DNA from 2 places in the Pantoea sp. X-Soil-YNGN-775 genome. Region 2 is predicted to be linked to the other one. Evidence: predicted binding sites of a transcription regulator. Region 2 holds the regulator's gene; the other holds the start of a gene.
The links. The regulator CRP, encoded in region 2, controls carbon source genes, mostly activating them, when cyclic AMP is high. The targets are predictions, from matches to a motif close to ATGTGANNNNNNTCACAT.
Positions count from the first base shown of each region.

Region 1: AC6I8I_RS13330 (YfcZ/YiiS family protein) is a predicted target of CRP. The motif match lies at 2,319-2,336, and genes of this name have one in related genera.

Region 1 is NZ_AP035945.1:2,856,171-2,861,288, reverse strand. Features, by position in the region: gene mlaA (phospholipid-binding lipoprotein MlaA) at 1-721, shown strand, start outside; gene fadL (long-chain fatty acid transporter FadL) at 787-2,070, opposite strand; gene AC6I8I_RS13330 (YfcZ/YiiS family protein) at 2,428-2,724, shown strand; gene fadI (acetyl-CoA C-acyltransferase FadI) at 2,887-4,197, shown strand; gene fadJ (fatty acid oxidation complex subunit alpha FadJ) at 4,197-5,118, shown strand, end outside.
Region 2 is NZ_AP035945.1:3,853,444-3,858,561, forward strand. Features, by position in the region: gene AC6I8I_RS18155 (LysE family translocator) at 1-144, opposite strand, end outside; gene AC6I8I_RS18160 (hydrolase) at 205-1,221, shown strand; gene AC6I8I_RS18165 (YheU family protein) at 1,226-1,444, shown strand; gene AC6I8I_RS18170 (phosphoribulokinase) at 1,506-2,375, shown strand; gene AC6I8I_RS18175 (OsmC family protein) at 2,882-3,286, opposite strand; gene crp (cAMP-activated global transcriptional regulator CRP) at 3,590-4,222, shown strand; gene AC6I8I_RS18185 (YccS/YhfK family putative transporter) at 4,280-5,118, shown strand, end outside.

The DNA of each region.
Region 1 (5,118 bases), 1.0 Mb from region 2:
GGTGGGTTGTGCCAGTTCGAAGCCGGCGAATGACGAACCTGCGCAACGCAGCGATCCGTTCGAAGGCTTTAACCGCACGATGTTCAACTTTAACTACAACGTGCTCGATCCCTATCTGCTTCGCCCGGTAGCCGTTGCCTGGCGCGACTATGTGCCGGTGCCAGCCCGCACCGGCCTGAGTAATTTTCTCGGTAACCTCGAAGAACCCGCCAGCATGGTCAACGCCATTCTGGTCGGTAACGCCCGTGATGCGGGTATTCACTTCACCCGTTTCTTCCTGAACAGCGTGCTGGGGCTGGGCGGCTTCATTGACGTGGCCGGTAAAGCCAATCCGGAGCTGGCGCGTGAAGAGCCACACCGTTTCGGCACCACGCTGGGCCACTATGGCGTCGGCTATGGCCCTTACGTTGAACTGCCGGCTTACGGCAGCTTTACCGTTCGTCAGGATGGCGGCGATTACGTCGATACCCTCTATCCGATTCTCGGCTGGCTGACCTGGCCGATGTCGATTGGTAAATGGACGCTGGAAGGCATTGAGACGCGGGCACAGCTGCTCGACTCGGATGCGATCCTCAAACAGCAGAGCGATCCGTACGCCTTTATCCGCAACGCCTACTTCCAGCGTCACGATTTTCTGGCGCGCGGTGGCAAGCTCAAGCCGGAAGAGAACCCGAACGCAGCCGCGATTCAGGACGATCTGCAGGATATTGACGCGCAGTAAGGTGCGATTTTTATCAGCAAAAAGGGCGACTCCGGAGAGTCGCCCTTTTTATTGGCGTTTGCGCATCAGAACTTATAGTTAAAGTTCGCGCCATACAGCCAGGCCTTACCTTCGGAATTAAAGGTATATGGGCCTTCTTTGACCGTCACGTTCTGGCCGTGCATATAAGAGATGCCGACATCGACCGAAGCATTGTCGTCGAACGCGTAGGAGGTCCCGGCGCTCAACCACAGGCGATCCTGATCCGGGATGGAGATCGAACGTTTATCGGCCGGAACCGGGCTGTCATCAAAGGCGATACCGGTGCGGAAGGTCCAGTTTTGGTCGTAGAAGTAGGTGGTTCCGAGCGCAATACGCCAGGCATCACGGTAACTTTCATCTTTATAGAACAGGGTCTGGCCGTTAGAACCGGTGGCTTTCAGCTCCTGGAACTGGCTCCAGCTGGTGTAGGCCATGCTGTAGTGAACCGCCCACTGCGGTGCCACTTTATGCCAGCCCGACACTTCCCACATTTCCGGCAGATTCAGGGTCAGCGCACCTGGAATGGTCGAGCCGTTGGTGCCGTAAGGGATGCCGGACTGCTGCGGATTATTGACTGCGTTCAGCGCAGAAGGGAGATTACTTTTGTAATCGCCATCAAAATCAACTTTGACTTCTGAGCGGTAGGTAAAGCCGAAACGGTTATTTTCATCGACTTCATACAGGATACCGGCGTTCCAGCCGTAGCCCCACTCATCGCCTTTCAGATGGGCGACCTGGGTATCCGCCGGGATGCGTAACGCTGCGCCTGATTCACCGGCATAACGTTCGATTTTCGCTTTAGCGTAGACCGCATCAAATCCCACCCCGACGCTGAAATGTTCATTTAATCGGTAAGCGGTGCTGAGATTAAAATTGCCGGTCATCAGGTCGGTTTTACCGCCGTAGCCGCCAGCGGTGTAACCATTATTAAACTCTGTTGCTAAGCCGTAATTGGAGGTAGCCGATGCGCCAATCCACCATTGATCATTAATGGGCTGAACGTAATGAATATTCGGCACCCACTGGTTTGGGGCAATATTATTGGCATCCAGACTGCGGCCACTCTGGCTGCGTCCGCTGATATTCACATCCGGGTCGATATACACCGCCCCGATGGAAAACGCCGGACGATCCATTAATGCCATGGTTGCCGGGTTACGGCTGGCGGAAGCGGCGGTATCGCCCATTGCGCCTTCGCCTGAATATGCGCGACCTAAACCAATCGAAGAAAACTCATTTAACTGAAACCCAGCTGCGTAAACATGTGAAGAGACAAGCGCCACTGCAGCCGCCACGGCTGACTTTGCAAACAGGTTTTTATGGTTCATGACCACAACCTCATGTGAATTATTATTTAACGTTATTACGTCGCGTAACAAGGGACGGCGGATTGTAGGGACTGATGTAAATCGCACATATCAGACCAGTGCGGAGAGTATAGGTCCGACCTGTGTGCATGTTGCAATATTGTTTTTAAAATATTTCAGGATTGATCGCTTAAAATTCGATCTGCGTAACAAAACTGACCCGACGCGCCACAGCATAACCAGTCCAGTTTGTTCTGGATCAAATTTTATTGTGATATTCGTCACTTAGCTACAGGTTAATGGCGCATCTTTAGCCGAAGAGGTAAAATCTGGTCCATAAAATTGTGTATCCCACCAGACTATCGTCAGGAGAAAATGATGACTGATGCCATTAAAAAATGCAGTGCGACCGAAACCGCAGCCTGCTGTTGCGTCGATGTCGGCACGGTAATGGATAATACCGATTGCACTGCCAGCTGGTCGGAGTGGTTTGCACAGCGCGCTGATGCTGAAGCAAAACTGGCCAGCCTCACCGAACGTGCGCGTGAGGTTGAGTCTGACCCTTGCCTGATTGAGGCCCGTTTCAGCGATGTGGACCAGGGGGTGCAGCTCGATATTGATTTCACCTTCTGCTGCCAGGCAGAAACCCTGATTTTCCAGCTCGGTTTACGCTAAGCCGCCAGACGCCGCTTTCAGAGCGGCGTTTTTCATTTTCGTGTTTCCCTTCGCAATTTTTCCCTTTCGATATTGGCGACTCACCCGCTTGTGGTTAACACTGGGATCAGGTCAGACCTCTTTGGGCAATGATGCCACAGTCCCGATTCACAGGTGAGAACAATGAGCAAAGCGCAGCCGCTGCTGACGCGCGATGGCGAACGCATCGCGATTACCCACGGGTTACGTACCCCTTTTTTGCGCCAGGCGACCGGCTTCCATGGCATTCCGGCGGTGGAACTGGGACGGATGGTGGTCAGCGAATTAATGGCGCGCAGCGAACTGCCGGTCGACGTGATTGAACAGTTGGTGTTTGGTCAGGTAGTTCAGATGCCCGAAGCGCCGAACATCGCGCGTGAAATCGTACTCAGCAGCGGACTCAGCGTCCATACCGACGCCTACAGCGTCAGCCGCGCCTGTGCCACCAGTTTTCAGGCGGTGGCTAACGTCTGTGAAAGTTTACTGGCCGGGACCATCTCTGCCGGCATCGCCGGGGGTGCTGATTCGTCATCGGTGCTACCGATTGGCGTCAGCAAAAGCCTGGCGCGGGCGCTGGTTGATCTCAATAAAGCGCGCAGCCTGTCGCAAAAATGGCAGATTCTGCGCCGTCTGCGCCCGCGCGATCTGCTGCCGGTGCCGCCGGCGGTGGCCGAGTATTCAACCGGACTGCGCATGGGCGACACCGCCGAGCAGATGGCCAAAAGCCACGGAATCAGTCGTCAGGCACAGGATGCGCTGGCGCTGCGTTCTCACCAGCATGCCGCCAAAGCATGGCAATCGGGCGTGCTGCATCAGGAAGTGATGGCGGCGCTGGTGCCGCCGTGGAAAAAGCCCATCGATCAGGACAATAACGTGCGGATGGATGCCAAAGCTGAAGATTATGCCCGGCTGCGTCCGGCGTTTGACCGCCAGCACGGCAGCGTGACCGCCGCCAACAGTACCCCACTGACCGACGGTGCGGCAGCGGTTATCCTGATGCGCGAAGGGCGCGCCCGTGAGCTGGGACTGCAGCCGCTTGGCTATCTGCGCAGCTATGCCTTTACCGCGATTGGCGTACAGCAGGATATGTTGCTGGGCCCGGCCTACGCCTCGCCGGTGGCGCTGGACCGCGCCGGTATCACCCTGGCCGATCTGACACTGATTGATATGCATGAAGCCTTCGCCGCTCAGACCCTGAGCAACCTGCAACTGTTCCGGGATGAGCGCTTTGCCCGCGAGGTGCTGAATCGCCCCCATGCGCTGGGTGAGGTGAATGAAGAGCGCTTTAACGTGCTGGGGGGATCGATCGCCTATGGCCATCCTTTTGCCGCTACCGGTGCGCGAATGATCACCCAGACGCTGAACGAACTTCGGCGGCGCGGGGGAGGATTAGGACTGGTTACCGCCTGTGCGGCCGGTGGTCTGGGCGCGGCAATGGTTCTGGAGGCCGAATAATGGAGCAGAACGCATTTCATTTACAGCTGCGGCTGGATCACGTTGGCGTCATCACCATCGACGTGCCGGGCGAGAAGATGAACACCCTTAAAGCGGAATTTGCTGGCCAGATCGCTGCCATTATTGCCGAGGCGCGGCGCGATCCTCAGCTGGCCGGGCTGGTGCTGATTTCGGGCAAAGCTGACAACTTTATCGCTGGCGCCGACATCAGCATGATCGATCGCTGCCAGAGTGCCGCAGACGCGGAAGCGCTGGCGAAACAGGGGCAGGAGGTGATGGCGATGCTTGCCGCCTTGCCGTTCCCGGTGGTGGCCGCGATTCACGGTGCCTGCCTCGGCGGCGGGCTTGAGCTGGCGCTGGCCTGCGATGCGCGCATCTGCTCGCTGGATGATAAAACCCGCCTCGGCTTGCCGGAAGTCCAGCTCGGCTTATTGCCCGGTTCAGGCGGCACGCAGCGGTTACCCCGTTTGATCGGCGTGCAGCAGGCGCTGCCGCTGATCCTGACCGGCAAAAGCCTGCGGGCGAAACAGGCCCGTAAACTCGGCATGGTTGATGATGCGGTGCCGCAGGCGATTTTGCTGGAGACCGCTATCGCACGGGTGAAAAAAGGCAAGGCCAGCGTCCGTACGCTGCCGCTGCGCGATCGCCTGCTGCAGGGCCCGGTTGCGCGTCAGGCGCTGTTTGCGCTGGCCAGCCGCCAGACCGCCGCCAAAACGCAGGGCAACTACCCGGCGGCGAAACGCATCATTGAGGTGGTGCGCATTGGGCTGGAGCAGGGCAGCCGTGCCGGACATGAGGCTGAAGCCCGCGCCTTTGGTGAACTGGCGATGACGCCAGAATCGGTGGCGTTACGCGGCCTGTTCTTCGCGACCACCGCGATGAAAAAAGAGCCGGGTGGCGACGCCACGCCGCGGCCGGTCC
Region 2 (5,118 bases):
GATCATGATGCCAATCATCAGGGGAAGGGTCCGCACAAAGCCAAAATTGGCGCCGCCCGCGGTAAGTAACATATTATTAGGGCCTGGCGTGATTGCGGCGACCCATAGAAATCCCAACATCGACAAGAAAAGACTCAGTTCCATGGCAATCGGGTGCTCCTCACCCCCAGCAAGCAAAAAACCTATCGAAGCTAACAGTGTGATATGGAACAGACAAGCTTTTACAACATGAAATTTAGCGGGCCGGAAGCCGGGGATTTTACGCCGCTGGCCGGCATGCGTAATGCCCATCTGCAAACGGTGCTGCCACGCCTGCTGCGGCGGCAGATCAACCTCGATCCCTGGTGGCAGCGTCTCGATCTGCCCGATGGCGATTTTGTCGATCTCGCCTGGAGTGAAGATCCGCAGCTGGCGCAGCACAAACCGCGGGTGGTGTTGTTTCACGGACTGGAGGGCAGTTTCCACAGTCCCTATATTCACGGCCTGATGGCGATCTGTCGCGCACGCGGCTGGCTGGCGGTGGTGATGCATTTTCGCGGATGTAGCGGCGAACCTAACCGGCTGAACCGCATCTATCACTCCGGCGAAACCGAAGATGCGCGCTATTTTTTGCACTGGTTGCAAACCCGCTGGGGCCGGGTACCGACCGTGGCGGTGGGTTTTTCGCTGGGCGGCAACATGCTGGGCTGCCTGCTGGGCCAGCAGGGATCCGCTGTGCCGGTTGATGCGGGCGTCATCGTCTCCGCGCCGCTGCTGCTGGCGCCGTGCAGCCTCAAGCTGGAGCGCGGCTTTTCACGCTTTTATCAATACTATTTACTGGCGCAGCTGAAGAAGAATGCCCGGCGCAAACTGCACGCCTGGCCGGAAACGTTGCCGGTGAACCTGGCGCAGCTTAAAGCGCTACGCCGGCTGCGCGACTTTGATGACGCAATCACCGCCCGCGCCCACGGTTTCAGCGATGCGGCTGACTATTATCAGCGCGCCAGCGCCCTGCCGTGGCTGAAACAGGTCGATAAGCCGCTGCTGATCATTCATGCCAAAGATGACCCGTTCATGAGTGATGAAGTGATACCGCACAGCAGCCAATTATCTGCCACTATTACTTATCAACTGACGCCGCACGGCGGTCACGTTGGCTTTGTCGGCGGGACGTTGCGCCAGCCCGAAATGTGGCTTGAACAGCGCATACCCCAGTGGATTGCCCCTTTTCTGGAAACCTAATGTTGTGATTATTCCCTGGCAACAGGTCTCACCTGAGACGCTTGAAAATCTGATTGAAACTTTCGTACTGCGTGAAGGCACCGACTACGGCGAGCAGGAACGCAGCCTGAACGAAAAAGTGGCTGACGTGCGCCGCCAGCTGGAAACCGGCGAAGTAGTGCTGGTGTGGTCGGAACTGCATGAATCGGTCAATATCATGCCGCGCAAAGAATTTCGCGGCTGATGCAGCCAGCGGCAATTCATGGTAACAATGCGCATGGCCCGATTTCACAGGGAGCTTTTTTATGTCAGCACGCCATCCGATAATCGCCGTCACCGGTTCCAGCGGCGCGGGGACCACCACCACCAGTCTCGCGTTCCGTAAAATTTTTCAGCAGCTTGATCTGCACGCAGCCGAACTGGAAGGCGACAGTTTCCACCGCTTCACCCGCCCTGAAATGGATATGGCGATCCGCAAGGCGCGCGATTTAGGCCGTCATGTCAGCTATTTCGGTCCGGAAGCCAATGACTTTGGCTTACTGGAGCAGAGCTTCAGGCAGTATGGGCTCGACGGCCAGGGCCAGTCGCGTAAGTACCTGCATACCTATGATGAAGCGGTGCCGTGGAATCAGGTGCCGGGCACCTTTACGCCGTGGCAGCCGCTGCCGCAAAACACCGATATCCTGTTTTACGAAGGACTGCACGGTGGCGTAGTGACCGCCCAGCATAACGTGGCGGAACATGTCGACCTGCTGGTAGGCGTGGTGCCGATTGTTAACCTCGAGTGGATTCAGAAGCTGGTGCGTGACACCAGCGAACGCGGCCATTCGCGTGAAGCAGTAATGGATTCGGTGGTGCGTTCAATGGAAGATTACATTAATTTCATTACGCCACAGTTCTCGCGCACCCACCTGAACTTCCAGCGGGTGCCGACGGTCGACACTTCGAATCCGTTTGCCGCCCGCGCGATTCCGTCACTGGATGAGAGCTTCGTGGTGATCCATTTTCAGGCGCTGGACGATATCGACTTTCCTTATCTGCTGGCGATGCTGCAGGGATCGTTCATTTCGCATATCAATACGCTGGTGGTGCCGGGCGGGAAAATGGGGCTGGCGATGGAGCTGATCATGGGTCCGCTGGTGAAGCGGCTGGTGGAAGGCAAGCGGATAGAGTAAGAGGCCAGCAAAAACCGCTCTGAGAGCAGATGTCTTTAACAAAGATAGTAAAACTGGCTTTCCTGCGGCTAAAGACTTACCCCTGGGCAGGCTTCAGGGAGCATACACCTTTCGCAAAGACGCAAAACCGCTATCCCTGGCAGGCTCAGCGCGGGCCATCCCTGGCCCGCGATGCTTTGCTACAGGCATATGCTCCCTTCGCTTCACGTCCGACAACCGCATCCGGTTTCAGGAAGGTCGCTACAGACAAACCCTGGGCAGAAAGAATCTGGCAGCAATAGATAAGTTCAACACGCAGGGAACCGGGTCAGAAGAGGAAAGCGTCCCGCGCCAGGGACGGCGCGGGTCGAGCGGCCAGGGATTGGCTTAAGCGACTTTCCGATCTGACCCGGTTCCCTGCCCAGGCACAGTATCAAAACGGATTCCCTGCCCAGGCACAGTCTTAAATCAACCTGCATCAGATACTGGAAGTGAAGTTAGCAGGTCTGCAATGACCCTTGCGGCTATTACAGTTCGATCACTTCATAGCTGTGGGTGATGGTGACGCCTTTACCCAGCATGATAGCGACCGAGCAATATTTTTCAGCAGAAAGATCCACCGCGCGTGAGACCGCCTTATCCTGTAGCGCTTTGCCGCTCACGATAAAGTGCAGGTTGATGTGCGTAAAGATTCGCGGCGCTTCTTCACGACGTTCTGAGGTCAGTTTCACTTCACAATCAGCCACATCGTTGCGACCTTTTTGCAGAATTGAAACCACGTCGATGGCGCTGCATCCGCCCGCCGCCATCAGCACCATCTCCATTGGGCTGGGCGCTTTATCACCCGAATTGCCATCCATTAACACCTGATGACCGGATGACGACTCACCGAGGAATGTCAGTCCTTCTACCCATTTCACTCTTGCCTGCATGATTTTCGCTCCAGAATATGCGGTTTTGCCGTCAGAGTACGCTTTCGCCTGGTAAACAGCAATCCAGAGAAATCCGCTGTTAGCTGAAGCGAGACAACAGAAGACAGTCGGCAAAAGCTGTGCTACAAACAGTGCTGAAAATATTTTTCGTCACCTGATGGCGAAGCCGGGAAGAATGATGCGCACTGCGCCGAATGCAGCCCGAATAATTTCCTGTAAGGGAAACGCTTGAAGCTTTCATCGCCTGACAGGGAAAACTGCCCCCTGTATTTTGGGCACGATTACAACAGAGGATAATAGCGAATGGTTCTCGGCAAACCGCAAACAGACCCTACACTCGAATGGTTCCTGTCCCATTGCCATATTCACAAGTATCCATCCAAAAGTACGCTGATTCATCAAGGTGAAAAAGCTGAAACGCTTTACTACATCGTGAAAGGTTCCGTTGCGGTTCTGATCAAAGATGAAGAAGGCAAAGAGATGATTCTTTCTTACCTGAATCAGGGCGATTTCATTGGCGAGCTTGGCCTGTTCGAAGAAGGTCAGGAGCGCAGCGCCTGGGTACGTGCGAAAACCGCGTGCGAAGTGGCGGAGATTTCCTACAAGAAATTCCGTCAGCTGATCCAGGTTAACCCGGATATCCTGATGCGACTGTCGTCGCAGATGGCGCGTCGCCTGCAGGTTACGTCTGAAAAAGTGGGTAACCTCGCTTTCCTCGACGTGACCGGACGCATTGCTCAGACTCTGCTTAACCTGGCGAAGCAGCCAGACGCCATGACGCATCCCGACGGCATGCAAATTAAAATTACTCGTCAGGAAATTGGCCAAATCGTTGGTTGTTCACGTGAAACCGTGGGCCGTATTTTGAAGATGCTGGAAGATCAGAATCTGATCTCTGCACACGGCAAAACCATCGTCGTTTACGGCACCCGCTAATTCCTGTCACCCACGGCGTGATGGCAACATCGCGCCGTTATTGTTTGTGTTGGGCCGATGTGGCGTCGAATTATTTACCATCCTGAAGTCAACTACGCCTTGCGGCAAACCCTGGTGCTCTGTCTGCCCGTGGCGCTGGGCTGGCTGGCTGGCGACCTGCAAAAAGGTCTGCTGTTCTCGTTAGTTCCCGCCTGTTGCAATATCGCCGGTCTGGATACCCCGCATAAACGCTTCTTCAAACGCCTGATTGTCGGCGGCAGCCTGTTTGCGCTCGGCAGCTTTCTGATTCAGTGGCTGACGCAGCACGCCATTCCGCTGCCGCTGATTCTGTTCGCCTTGCCGTTGCTGCTGGGGGTCACCGGCGAAATCAGTCCGCTGCACGGCCGCCTGCTGCCCGGCACCCTGATCGCCGCCATCTTCACGCTGAGCCTGATTGGCCGTATGCCGATCTATGTGCCGCCGCTGCTCTATATCGGCGGCACGCTATGGTATGGGCTGTTTAACTGGTTCTGGTTCTGGCTGTGGAAAGAGCAGCCGATGCGTGAAAGCCTGAGCCTGATCTACCGCGAACTGGCCAACTATTGCGATGCCAAATATACCCTGCTGACCCAGCTGACCGACCCGGAAAAGGCCCTGCCGCCGCTGCTGGCGCGCCAGCAGAAAGTGGTCGATATGATCACCACCTGTTACCAGCAGATGCACATGCTTTCCGCCAGCCGGGATCACAGCCATAAGCGGCTGACCCGCGCCTTTCAGGTGGCGCTGGACCTGCAGGAACACATCTCGGTCAGCCTGCATCAGCCGGAAGAGGTGCAGAAACTGGTGGAGCAGAGCCATGCCGAAGCGGTGATCCGCTGGAATGCCCAGACTATTTCGGCCCGCTTACGGGTGCTGGC